DNA from 4 places in the Kitasatospora sp. NPDC032757 genome. Region 2 is predicted to be linked to each of the others. Evidence: riboswitches for the same ligand, from Rfam matches in the RefSeq annotation. Region 2 holds a riboswitch; each other region holds the start of a gene.
The links. Region 2 has a riboswitch for cyclic di-AMP ahead of ACZ5WK_RS05480 (transglycosylase family protein). Riboswitches for the same ligand answer to the same signal wherever they lie in the genome.
Positions count from the first base shown of each region.

Region 1 (3,197 bases), on a different contig from region 2:
TCCCACGAGGGGAGGCCGGGCCTGTCGGGGCCGATGCGGATCAGACGCGCACGATGGCGGAGATCGGCAGCATGGTGGCGGTCTCGTACCGGACCACCGCGCCGGGCTTCGGCGCGTGGATGACCTGCCCGCCGCCCACGTACAGGGCGACGTGGCTGGCGTCGGCACGGTAGATGATCAGGTCGCCGGGCTGGGCGTTGGCGATGTTGGTGCCGACGTTGGTCCCGTAACCGGCCTGCTGCTGCGAGGTACGCGGCAGCGAGACGCCCGCCTGCGCATAGGCCCAGCCGGTGAGGCCGGAGCAGTCGAAGGAGCTCGGGCCGGTGGCGCCGTAGACGTACGGCGAACCGAGCTTGCTCTCGGCGGCGGCGATCGCGGCGGCGGCGCGCGAGCCGTTGGCGGCCGGCGCGGCGGGCTTGGCGGCGGCCGGCGCCGAGGACGACGCACCGAGGTCGGTGCGGCTGTTGTCGCGGGAGGCGCGGTCGGCGTCGGCCTTGGCCTTCGCCTCGGCCTTGGCGGCGTCCGCCTTGGCCTTCGCCTCGGCGGCGGCCTTCTCCTCGGCCGCGCGCAGCGCCTGGCGCTCCTGCTCGGTCAGCGTGTTGAGCAGGTCCTGGGCCTTGGCCAGCTTGCCCTGGACCTCCTCCTTGGAGGCCTTCAGCTGCTGGGTGGTGGTCTCAAGCTCGCCGAGCTTGGCCTGGGCCTCGTTGCGGTCCTGGTCGAGCTTGCGCTGCTGCTCCTGGAGGTCCTTCAACGCACCGGACTGGGTGCTGCTGGCCTGGGTCAGCGCACCGGCCTGGTTCAGGAAGTTGTCCGGGCTGGACGAGAGCATCAGCTGGACGGTCGACGATATGCCGCCGTTGCGGTACTGCTCGCCGGCGATCTCGGCGAGGCCGCCCTGGGCCTCGGTCACCGAGGCCTGCTGACGGGCCACCTGGTCCTGGAGCTCGCCGACCTGCTTCTGCAGCTCCTGCTGCTTGGCCTGGGCACCGTTGTACTTCTCGGTCGCCTGCTCGGCCTGCTCGTTGAGCTGGTCGACCTGCTCCTTGACCTGGTCCTTGGTCGGCGTCGGGTCGGCGTGGGCGCCGGACTGCGCAGAGAGGGCGACGGCAGCGGCGGCGACACCGGTCAGGATCGAGACCCGGGCGCGGCCGGCAGGCTTGGGACGACGATGGGACGCCACGAAGGCGGACTCCTTCTTCCAACGCCCGCCTACCGGGTGAGCTGACGGGTTCGGGCCGGAAGCGTGCCCTACGACGCCTCACCGGCCGTTCCAGCGGCCGACCTGGCGCCGATTCACCCCGGAGGAACATGGTTCCCCGGCTCCGCTCCACAGCGCCCCCGACTGCTGGGCTCCCCGTCGGACCGGTCTGCGACCCGTCCCGCTGCTTCACGAACTCGGCGGTAAACCCCCGCCGCCACCCAGGCTGGGTGATCGACTGTGCGGTGGTTCGAGGCACGACCCTAGTAACAGAACCGTGATCCGTTCAAATCCTTGTCAGAAAAAAGACGGAAGAATACCCAAGTTCATTTGTGAATATGACCCGGTGTGACCAGCGCCGTACGCGGAGCTGATCATTTCTCACATACGACCGGGAACGCCGACGCCACCCCCGCTCGGAGGTGGCGCGGATCACAGGGCCGGATCCCGACCCCTGGGCGTGTCGGTCCGTCAGACCCGGCGGATGGTGTTGATCTTCATCGCGTCGGCCTTCATCACCTTCACCACGTCACCGGTGTGCGGCGCGTGCACCACCATGCCGTTGCCGATGTACATCGCGACATGGCTGCGGTCGTCGCGGTAGATGATCAGGTCGCCCGGCTGGGCCTCGGCCAGCGAGGGCACCCGCGAGCCGACGTTGCCCTGCGCCTGCGAGGTGCGCGGCAGCGAGACGCCGGCCTTCCCGTACGCCCAGACCATCAGGCCGGAGCAGTCGAAGGTGCTCGGGCCGGTGGCGCCCCAGATGTACGGCGAGCCCTGCTTGCTCATCGCGTTGGAGACGGCCGCCCCGGCGAGACCGGAGGCCTGCGGCAGGCTGCCGAGGTCGGCACGCTCGCTACCGCGCGAGGCCCGGTCGTCCTGCTGCTGGGCGGCCTTCAGCGCGGCCCGGTCCGCCGCACTCAGCGAGTTCAGCAGGTCCTGGGCCTCCTTCAGCTTCTTGTTGACCTCGGCCTTGGACTGGTTCAGGTCCTTGGTCGTGGTGTCCAGCGAGGCGAGGATCGCGGCGGCCTCGGTCTTCTGCTGGTCCAGCCGGCGCTGCTGGTCCTGGAGGCCCTTGAGCGCGTCGGCCTGGCTGGAGCTGGCCTGCTGCACGCTGGAGGCCTTGTCCAGGTAGCCGGACGGGTCGGAGGAGAGCATCAGCTGCACGGACGGGTCGATGCCACCGGTGCGGTACTGCTCACCGGCCACCGCGGCCAGCCCGCCCTGAAGCTGGGTCATCTGGTCCTGGCCGCGTGCCACCTGGTCCTGGAGCTGGTCGGCCTGCTTGCGGAGCTGGTCGGCCCGCTCCTTGGCGCCGTTGTACTTCTCGGTCGCCTGCTCGGCCTCCTCCTGGAGCTGGTCGATCTGCGCCTTCACGTCCTCCTTCTTGGGGGACGGGGTCGGCGCCGCGTGGGCGGCGACCTGGGCGGAGAGGGCGACCGCGGTCGCCGCGGCAGCGGTGAGCACGGAGACCCGCGCGCGGCTCGGCTGCTTGGGACGGCGGTGGGAGGCCAAGTGACCGGCTCCTTCTTTTTACGGACTCACCCAATCGAGTGAGAATCCGGAAAATAGGTTTGACGCCAGACCCTAGTGAAGATCCAGGCTTTGCGCCACTCCCCCGTTGGCGTGAACTCCGCCCCGCCGCCATGACTTCACGAGATCGCCACAGCACCGCAAGCCCGGCGCTGACCAGGCGTCACCCCGTCCGGCGGGGCCCGGGACAGCCTACGGCCGGGCCAGCCGGTTCAGCAGCAGCACCGAGGCGACAGGGCGCGCACCCGCCTTGCGCACGCCCTCCGCAACCTCCCGGTCGGTGGAGACCACGACCACCGGCCGGCCCTGGGGCTCGGCCCGCACCAGGCGTCTGATCAGCTCGTCCGCCGTCTCCCCGGTCCGGCTGAACCGCACCCGGACCCCGCGCGGCGGCGCCATGATCACCGGTACGTCCAGGTCCTGGCCGTCGAACACACAGGTGACCTCCGCCTGGGTGCGCTGCGCC
Region 1 covers NZ_JBVINN010000003.1:252,038-255,234, reverse strand. Annotated here, with positions in the region: gene ACZ5WK_RS06685 (C40 family peptidase) at 41-1,180, opposite strand; cyclic di-AMP (ydaO/yuaA leader) riboswitch at 1,191-1,345, opposite strand; gene ACZ5WK_RS06680 (C40 family peptidase) at 1,670-2,713, opposite strand; gene ACZ5WK_RS06675 (NYN domain-containing protein) at 2,924-3,197, opposite strand, start outside.
Region 1: another riboswitch for cyclic di-AMP. It lies ahead of ACZ5WK_RS06685 (C40 family peptidase); the one in region 2 lies ahead of ACZ5WK_RS05480 (transglycosylase family protein).

Region 2 (3,197 bases):
GGGCCAGGTAGTCGCGCAGGACCAGCTCGACGGCGTCCTGCGGGTTCTTGGTACCGGCGAGCATCATCACGTCGATGGCGAGATTGGCGTCGAGCGTGACGGTGATCTGGGCCATGGAGACTCCTTCTCGGGTGCGAAGCAGCAGCATGCCCGCTGCGCGCCGATTCCACCACGGTCTTCGCCACCCCGCTCGCCGCCGTCGGCGGGCAGGCCCGGGGTGCGTCCGACGATTCGCGTCGCACGCCCGGCGGGAACGGCCCGGACACGCCGCAGCCCCCGGGGAGGAGCGACCAGACTCTCCCCGGGGGCTGCGGCGTAGGGTGCGGCTCGGGAGCCGCACCTGCGGGTCAGACCCGGCCGGCGAAGTCCGGGGCCCAGTTGGCGATGGTCTGGGTGCGCACGCCCGAGCTCGGGTTGGCGGCCTCGACGTACTTGCCGTCGCCGATGTAGAGCGCGACGTGGTACACGCCGGAGTCCTGGCCGTTGTTGGACCAGAACAGCAGGTCGCCCGGCTTGAGGGCGTCCAGCGAGACGTGGGTGGAGGCGGCGGCCTGGTCGGCGGCGACGCGCGGCACGGAGATGCCCGCGGCGCGCAGCGCGGCCTGGGTCAGGCCGGAGCAGTCCCAGCCGCCGTTGCCGGTGCCGCCGTAGACGTACGCCTGGCCGACCTTCGACTCGGCGAAGGCGACCGCGGCGGCCATGCTGCCGGTGGCGGCCTGCGCGGGCGCCTGGGTGTCGGCCTGGGCGGCCGGGGCCTGCGCGGCCGGCTTGGCGGCGGCGGTGCCCGCGGCGGCCTGGCCGGAGTTGCCGGAGGAACGGTTGAACCAGTCGAAGTTCTTGCCGGACTCGTCCGAGGCCTGGTCCTTGGCGCGGTCACCGAAGGTCAGGTGCTGGCCCGGGTAGATGACGTGCGGGCCGTCGGTCAGGGTGGAGCGGTTGAGCTCGTACAGCCGCTCCCAGCCGCCCTGGACGTGGTTCTTGTCGGCGATCGAGGCGAGCCAGTCGCCGGCGGCCACGGTGTAGTCGTTGGAGGCGGCCTTGTCCTGCCACTTCTGCGACCAGTCGTGGCCGCCCTGCGGCTTGGCGGAGTCGGCGGAGGCCGGGGCCTGGTCGGCCTTCGGCGCGGCCGGCTTGGCGGCGGCCTGGGGCTGCGCCTGGGTGGCCGGCTTGGCGGCCGGGGCCGGGGTCTGCGCGGCGGGCTTGGCGGCGGTGGTGGTGTCGACGGCGGCGGGGGTGCCGCCCTTGGTCAGACCGGCCTGGACGGAGCAGACGGGCCAGGCGCCGGGGCCCTGGACGGCGAGCACCTTCTCGGCGATCGCGATCTGCTGGTCCTTGGTGGCGAGGTCGGCGCGGGCCGCGTACGCGGTGCCACCGAACGCGGCCCAGGTGCTGTTGGTGAACTGGAGGCCGCCGTAGAAGCCGTTGCCGGTGTTGATGCTCCAGTTGCCGGTGCTCTCGCACTGGGCGACCTTGTCCCAGGTGGCGACGGAGGCGGCGGAGGCGGTGCCGGTGGTCAGGCAGGGGACGGTGAGGCCGATGCCGACGACGCCGAGGGTGGCGATCGCGCGACGGGTACGGCCGGACAGGCGGGTGCCGTTGGTGGGCAGCATGAAGATGCGGTCCTCTCCCACGCCTGCGAGGTGAGCTGTCGGATTCGGGCTGGAGTTGCCCGGCCGCGCTGTGGACGCGGCTTCACCCCTAGCCCTGAACCGGTACGCGGACCGGTCCGGGGCGACTTACCTGTGGTTCCCCCGCTCCTGCCGTGGTGCGTTTCTGCGCTGCCAGCGCACCCGACGGCAGGACTCGGCGTTGCGGATGAGCTGGGTCCGTGTGGCCACGAACGGGGAGCACGTTAAGCAGACTTAAGTTCAAACCGCAAACATGTGTGACGCTCGTCACGGTTTACGGAACGCGTGCCGTATGGCTGTCCACCATGATCAGAAATGACCGGTTTCGCGCAACGCCCGTCGGGGTCAACGCAACTGCCTATGCTTCAGAGGGTCAGGACTGACGCAGCCGTCTGGGGGGAGGGCTACGCAACGATGGCCATGGACGAGGAGCCGGACGCCGGTCGGCCGGCGGAAGGGCGTCGCCGGGTGTACCGCGGGGCAAAACGGCGCAGACCGGACATTCTGCCCGCTGATCCCCGAACTCCCGTACGCCGCCGGACGATGCTGCGCTGGCTCGCCGTCGGCACGGTGTTCGCGGCGGTCAGCGGCGAGGAGATCCTGCGCCGCTCGCTGGGCGGCCCGGACGCGGCGGCGACGCACCCGGACGGGACGGACCCGGGCGCGGTGGGGGCGGACCCGGACGCGGCGGGGATGGACCACGGGGCGCCGCCTCTCGCCGGCACCCCGGACGGCACCCCCGCCGCACCCGGGCAGCCCGCCGCGGCGCCCACCGTCGACCAGGGCGGCCGCCGCTGGTCCGACCCGGCCGGCTGGGGCGGCAGGACACCAGGCCCGCAGAGCGCCGTCCGGATCACCGACAAGGTGCTGCTCGACACCGACGCCACCGTCGCCTCGCTGCTGGTCGAGCCGTCGGGCACGCTCACCTTCGCCGCCGACCGCACCGTCACCCTCGCCTCGGCGGGCAACGTGGAGGTCCGCGGCATCCTCGCCCTCGCCCCCGACGGCGCCGCCGTGCACACCCTGCGCTTCCCGGCCGTCGACGAGAAGCGGTTCCAGGGCGACGGCATGAAGGTGGTCGACACCGACGTCGGCCTCTGGGTCACCGGCGCCGGGTACCTGCGACTGGACGGCGCCGCCAGGACGGCCTGGGTCCGCGCCGCCGGCGAGCTGCGGGCCGGCGACACCACCGTCACCCTGGCCGCCCCGCCCGCCGGTTGGCAGCCCGGCGACGAACTCGCCGTCACCCCTACCGGCCCGCCGGACGAGGAGGGCTTCTCCACCCGCTACGACCTCGTCCCCGTCCGGTCCGTCAGCGGATCCACCGTCACCCTGGGGGCGCCGCTGAAGTACGCCCACCCGCGGGTGTCGGCCGGAGGGGGCGTCACGGTCGGTGCGGAGGTGCTCAACCTGACCCGCAGCGTCCGGGTCGAGGGCAGCGCCGCGGGCCGGGCGCACGTCCACGTCACCAGCTCCCGCCGGGCGGACGTCCGGCACGCCGCCCTGCGCTGGGTCGGCCCGCGCGCCGAGACCGAGGAGAGCTGGAAGGGACCGGACGGCTCCGCGCCG
Region 2 covers NZ_JBVINN010000002.1:539,458-542,654, forward strand. Annotated here, with positions in the region: gene ACZ5WK_RS05475 (hypothetical protein) at 1-115, opposite strand, end outside; gene ACZ5WK_RS05480 (transglycosylase family protein) at 348-1,631, opposite strand; cyclic di-AMP (ydaO/yuaA leader) riboswitch at 1,616-1,780, opposite strand; gene ACZ5WK_RS05485 (hypothetical protein) at 2,172-3,197, shown strand, end outside.

Region 3 (3,197 bases), 240 kb from region 2:
GCGGCCCGGCCGTACCGTGCAGCTCCGGCCCACCGGGACGTGGGCCTGCCCCAGCCCGCCCTACGGCCCACCGGCCCGACCAGGGAGCCGCCGATGCCCGCCACCTCGCGCCTCACCACCGGACGCCCGTCCGACAGACGACCGCCCACCACCCCGCGCCCCGCCGCCCGCCGTCTGTCCGCCGCCCTCACCCTCGCCGCCCTCCTCCTCGGCGCGCCCCCACCCGCATCGGCGGCCACCGCCGCCCCCGCCACCGCGTCCCTCACCCTGGAGGCCGGCTTCCCCGCCCCCGGCAACGGCTGGGCCAAGGTCGAGCGCTATCTGGACACCACCACCGGCTTCCGCGCCGAGCAGTACCCGCCCGGCGGGCGCGGTGACCAGGACGGCGCCCGCCGCACCTACTTCGGCGGCGTCCGCCAGCCCTACTCCGGGCGTTTCCTGCTCTACTCCGCCGCCGGCTGGGACACCGGCAGCCGCGCCACCCCCGTCCTGCTCGTCCACGGCGCCAACGACAACGCGGACCGCGCCTGGGCCGACCCGAGCGAGAGCGGCACCTGCGGCGCGTCCGCCTGCCCCTCCACCGGGCTCGCCCAGTACCTCGCCGGCACCGGCCATCGCGTCTTCGCGATCGGGTTCGCCCACAAGCAGGGCGACAACCTGCTCCAGGCACAGGCCGTCGGCGACGCGATCGCCCTGATCCGCGCCCGGCTCGGGGTGCCCCAGGTGGACGTGGTCGCGTGGAGCAAGGGCGAGGTCGCGGCCCGCGCGTACGTGTCCTCGGTGCGTCCGCCCTGGGGCCGGGCGTACGCGGGTGACGTCCGCCGTCTGGTCACCCTCGGCGGGCCGAACGGCGGCCTGGACTACGTGTACGCGCACGGCTGGGCGTTCTCGCTGGCCACCTGGCCGGCCTGTGGCGGCACCGCCAACGTGCCGTCTCCGCACCTGTACATGACCTGCTATGGCACCTCCACCGCCCAGCCCTGCCTCGGGGTGCTGCCCACCGGCGGGTACGACTGCTACCCGGGCCAGCGCCAGCTGCTCGCCCGCTGGGACGCCACCTACGGGGTGGACGGCTCCGCCCAGGACTGGTGGACGACGTACTACGGCGGCCAGGGCTACTACACCTCCGGCCAGGGCATCCAGGCGGCCATCGACGCCGGCTCGCTGATCGGGCCGCTCCAGCAGGCGGGCGTCCCGGCGGCGGTCCGCACCTACCTGCTGGCCGGCGGCTCGGCCGACATCCCGGGCGTGCTCAACGAGAACCGCGGGCCCAGCGACGGCATCGTCCTCACCCGCAGCGCCCTGGACACCACCGGGGTCGGCACGGTCGGCGGCACCCGGCTGCTCACCGGGCTCAACCACCTGGAGCTGGCCTGGTCCCCGGACGCGATGAGCCAGGTGGACGGCTGGCTCGGCTGACCGGTCGGCCGGCCCGCACCGGCCGAGCCCCCGTACCGTCGTTGATCGACTTCACTGTGAGCCGCGCGAGAACACCCCTCGTCGAGTTGTCGGCCCCCGGGGGACCTGCCTAGCCTGCACAGGACGTCCGCTTCGCGGATCTCCGCCGTCGGGACGCCGAGTCCTGTCCACCCGCCGGCCGGCAACCGAGCGCCACAGCGGACGGGAGCGGGGGACCCAGGTCAGTGCCCGGCCCGTGCGCTCCCCGCGCCCGGGCCGAGGCTAGGGGTGAAGCCGCTTCACGGGCGGCCGGGCAACCTCAGCCCGAACCCGACAGCTCACCTCGCAGGCGTCGCAGAGGACACTGTCATGCAGAAGCCTGCCCGGCGCAGCGCGCCGCGCCATGCCCGCCCCACCCACCGCGGCCGCAACGCCGCCTTCGCCGTCACCGGCACGCTCGCCGTCAGCGGTGCCGGACTGCTCGGTGCCCCGGCGGTGAGCGGGGCCCAGGCGGCCGCCGCGCCGACCGTCACCCAGGACAAGCTCGGCCCGGCCACCATGGTCGCGGGCAGGTCCGCCGCCCCCTCGCCGCCGCCCGCCCCCACGGCGACCCTCTCGCTGAGCGTCACCAGCACCGCCCCCGCCCCCGCCCCCGCCCCCGGCGCGCCCGTCGCGGGCAAGAAGCTCACCTGGTCAGACGACTTCAACAGCCTCGCCCTGGGCTCCCGCTGGACCGCCGACAGGAGCAGCTCCTACCAATACGGCGATCACAATCCGAACGACAACAAGCTCGACTGGCTGAACAGGGCCAACGTCATCGTCTCCGGCGGCGTCGCCACCTTCACCGCCAGGCCGGGCACGCACACGCTGGAGAACGGCAAGCAGGCCTGGGACACCGGGCTGCTCACCACCGAGTACTCCAGCGAGGGCTTCACGGTGAAGACCGGCGACTACATCGAGACCCGGGTCAAGCTCCCGGCCGGCACCGGCGCCTGGCCGGCGCTCTGGACGTGGAACGGCACCAGCGGCACCCACGGGGAGATCGACTCCTTCGAGTACCACCCCGACAACCCGAACCTGCTGGAGCTGACCAACCACATCAACCCGGCCAATCTGTACTACACGGACGCCAAGGCGATCACGAAGGGCGGCTGGGTCACCATCGGCACCCACTGCGGGGCCGGCTCGGTCGACTGGTACGTCAACGGCACCAAGGTCTTCTCGGACGGCAAGGGCGTCGGCGCCAACTGGTCGGCGTACCCGATCCTCAACCTGTCCCTGAGCGCGGGGCAGTACCACCCCGCGCCGCAGGGCACGGCTCCGATCACCTTCGCCGCGGACTACGTCCGGGTGTACCGCTAGGACCTACGGCATGGCGGTCTGTACGACCCGGATCTCGAACGGCCGCTTGTTGTTCGCCTCGTTCCGGTCGTCGTCACTGCGCACCGCCACCCAGCCCCCGGTCAACGTGCTGGGGGCCGGGACGGTGGTGGCGATCCGGACCGGGATCAGTGCCGTCGCGGTCCGGAACCTCGCCAGCCCGGCCGGGAAGGTGCAGCGCACCCGGTGGCCGTTCTGGAACGCGTAGCAGTTCTCCGGGAGGAACGGGCCCTCGGGCGTCACGCCCCCGGGCAGGGTGATCACCACGGTGAACGGTGAGGCGGTCCGGTCCGGGCCGGTGTTGAGGACGCGGGCGCGCACCGTGGTGGTGCCGCCGGGTGCGGCGGCGTCCGGGTTGATGCGGAGCACCTTCAGGTCGGAGTCGGAGGTCGCAGGCCCGCCGGGTGCCGCGACCTCCG
Region 3 covers NZ_JBVINN010000002.1:298,819-302,015, forward strand. Annotated here, with positions in the region: gene ACZ5WK_RS04450 (esterase/lipase family protein) at 94-1,419, shown strand; cyclic di-AMP (ydaO/yuaA leader) riboswitch at 1,600-1,765, shown strand; gene ACZ5WK_RS04455 (glycoside hydrolase family 16 protein) at 1,768-2,760, shown strand; gene ACZ5WK_RS04460 (hypothetical protein) at 2,764-3,197, opposite strand, start outside.
Region 3: another riboswitch for cyclic di-AMP. It lies ahead of ACZ5WK_RS04455 (glycoside hydrolase family 16 protein); the one in region 2 lies ahead of ACZ5WK_RS05480 (transglycosylase family protein).

Region 4 (3,197 bases), on a different contig from region 2:
GTTCTCGACGAAGGCGTCCAGCAGGACGATCCCGGCGACCCGCTCGGGTGCGTCCCCGGCGGCCTTGACCACGGTGGCACCGGTGTACGAGTTGCCGGCGAGGACGGCGCGCTCGATGCCGAGGTGGTCGAGCAGGGCGAGGACGTCGGTGGCGATCGCGGCCGGCGAGTAGTCGTCCCAGGCGATCGAGGACTCGCCGAAGCCGCGCAGGTCCATCGTGATCACCCGGTGGCCGGCGGCGACCAACAGGGGGCGCAGGTGGCGGTAGGCGGCCCGGCTGTCGAGCATCCCGGGGAGCAGGACGACGGGGGCGCCGTCGCCCTGCTCGGTGTCGTCGTAGGCGAGCCGGCCGCCGGGGACGTCGAGGTACTGGGTGGTGGGGGCGGTGGTGCCGGACATGGGGGCCTCCTCGGTCCGCCGGGACTGTCATCGGCGGGTGTGCCGATAGCCATAAAGCTAAGGCTAATAGCCTTAGCCGTCAAGTGGTCGACGGCGGCCTTGTCCGGGGGCGGGCGGCTGCGGGGCGTCAGACCCCCTCCACCTTGAACGGGTCGTGCTCGGCCAGCAGCTTCTCCAGCCGGGCCTGGTCCACCCGGGTGACGATCTCGTTGGTCTCCTGCTTGTCGCGGATCACCTTGGCCAGGGTGAACGAGGAGGTGACGGTGTAGAGCAGGCCGATCCCGAGGAAGGCCCGGGTCCAGCCGCCCACCGGGAGGTAGGCGATCCCGACCGCGAGGGTGGTGCCGGAGAGTGCGAAGGAGAGCACGGCCTGGATGTAGTACGCGGCCGTGGTGCGGGACTGCATCGGTGCGTTCATGGCGCCAGGATGGCCGTGTCCGACCGGGTCGCACATGAGTAGAAGTACTCAGATGGGGGGTCGTTCGTTGACGTCCAATCACGTTCGGTAGTGTCAGTTGTCGTCAAACCCCCAAAACGCCCATCAGGTCACGTAGTGTCCGGACCGTGTCCTGCTGCCCCGGACGGATGGCTTGGAATCAGGGGCTCCTAGGATTAACGTTTGATAACGCAGCGCGGTCCGCAACGCCGTACCCAGACGGCACCGTGCGCCGTCGCCTAATCCCACCGACCGGCCTCCGGGCAGGTCAGGGAGCCGGGGAACCACGTTCCTTGGGGTGAATCGGCCGGGCCCAGGCCCAGCCGTAGGAGACCTTCCTGCTCCGAACCCGTCAGCTAACCCGGTAGGCGCGAAGGAAGGAAAGGAGCGCGCCTCCGTGGCGTCGACGCACTCTCCGGCAAACTTGCCCGGCTCCCCCGCCGGCACCCAGCTGCTCGACCACCCGTGGCCGCCCGCCCACCCCGGCGAGTACGGCGGGCCCTCCGACGAGGCCGCCCCGCAGGCCGCCGAGGCCAACCGGCACCGGATGCCGCGTCAGACCCGCGGGACCGCGCCACTGCTCGGCGTCACCGCCGTCGCCGCCACCCTGGGCGCCACCGGCTTCGCCTCCGCGACCCCGGCCGCCGCGCCCGCCGTCGAGGCCCCCGACGAGACCCCGGTCGCCCTCGCCGCCGACCCCGGCCTCGCGCTCGCCGCCCGGATCCAGCAGCAGGCCGACAGCCAGCGCACCGCCGCCGAGGAGACCGCCCGGCTCGAGGCCGCCAAGGAGGCCGAGGCCAAGCGTGCCGCGCAGCAGCAGGAGGCCAAGCGGGCCGCCGAGGAGGCCGAGAAGGCCAAGCTCGCCGCCATCAACCTGCCGGTGCGCGACTACAACCTCTCCGCCCACTACGGCCAGAGCGCCTCGTACTGGGCCCACCTGCACACCGGCCTGGACTTCGCCGCGGACACCGGCACCCCCGTCTACGCGGTCGGCCAGGGCACCATCACCTCGGCCGGCTGGGCCGGCTCCTACGGCTACCGGATCGTCGAGACGCTGCCCGACGGCACCGAGATCTGGTACTGCCACCTCTCCTCGATCATCAAGGGCTCCGGCAAGGTCGTCCCCGGCCAGCAGCTCGGCAAGGTCGGCGCCACCGGAAACGTCACCGGCCCGCACCTGCACCTGGAGGTGCGCCCCGGCGGCGGCGCCCCGGTCGACCCGGAGACCTGGTTCGAGCAGCGCGGCATCACCCCCTGAGGCATCACCCCCTGAGGCATCACCCCCGGAGGCATCGCACCACCTGAGACACCGCACCACGTGACGCACCGCGAGGAAAGGGCGCCCCCGGCCCGGGGCGCCCTTTCGCGTCTCACTCCGCCGGCAGCTGCGCCAGGTAGGCGTCGATCTCCTCCTGGCCCGGCTCCGGCGCGAGGTCCGGGAACTCCGCCACCAGCAGTCGCGGAAGCCCCGGCACCGTCCACTCGCCGATCAGGTCCAGCGCCGCCTCGGCCGCCGCCTCCTCGAACGCCCCGAAGTCCCCGGCCAGCTCGTCCGGCATCGGGCGCCCCAACGCCGTCAGCTCCGCCAGATTGCGGTAGCTGCGCCGCATCAGGCCCTGCTCCAGCAGCAGCCGGGCACCGTCCGTGGCCATCCCGACCGAGAGCACCCGGGCCGCGCCCCAGCCGTCCTCGTCCAGCTCGTCCAGCCACCCGGCCGCCGCCAGCGCCTCGAACGCGGCCCGCCGGTCCTCCTCCGCCAGCTCCCGGAACGCCGCCAGCCACTCCCGCACCGCCGCCTCGTCGGCGACGTCCACGTCGTGAGCGCACAGCAGCACCGCGTACAGCCGGGGCCAGGTCACCAGGTCGGCCCGGCGCAGCAGCCCGGCCGCCACCTCGCCCTGCCACTCGGCCTCGGCGTGCAGCCGCTCCTGCCGCTTGGCGTTGAGCCGCTTCGTCGCCCGCTGGTGATCGATCAGCAGCCGCACCGCCTCGCCGTACGCCAGAGGGTCCTGCTCCGGCGCGGGCTGGACGTACAGGTGGAGCCGCTCGTACAGCAGCTGTTCCACGGCGTCCGAGGTCAGCTCCGGCCAGCCGTCGTGCATCCTGCTCTCGCCCAGCTCCAGCAGCGCCAGCACCGCCCGCAGCGGGGGTTCGGCCACCGGCGCGCGGCCCTCGGCCTCCGCCCAGGCGAGCAGGTCGGCGGCCTTGGTGCGCGGGGCGAGCCGCAGGTCTTCTTCTTCCATGTCACGTACGGTAACCGGAAAGCCCGGGTAGGGTCGGCTGACATGGTCCCCGTCCGACTCACCGGCCCCCGCCTGGCCATCCGCGAGTTCCACCACACGCCGGGCGACACCGACGCGCT
Region 4 covers NZ_JBVINN010000005.1:259,724-262,920, forward strand. Annotated here, with positions in the region: gene ACZ5WK_RS10720 (alpha/beta fold hydrolase) at 1-399, opposite strand, end outside; gene ACZ5WK_RS10725 (YiaA/YiaB family inner membrane protein) at 527-817, opposite strand; cyclic di-AMP (ydaO/yuaA leader) riboswitch at 1,062-1,220, shown strand; gene ACZ5WK_RS10730 (M23 family metallopeptidase) at 1,260-2,093, shown strand; gene ACZ5WK_RS10735 (hypothetical protein) at 2,206-3,078, opposite strand; gene ACZ5WK_RS10740 (GNAT family N-acetyltransferase) at 3,121-3,197, shown strand, end outside.
Region 4: another riboswitch for cyclic di-AMP. It lies ahead of ACZ5WK_RS10730 (M23 family metallopeptidase); the one in region 2 lies ahead of ACZ5WK_RS05480 (transglycosylase family protein).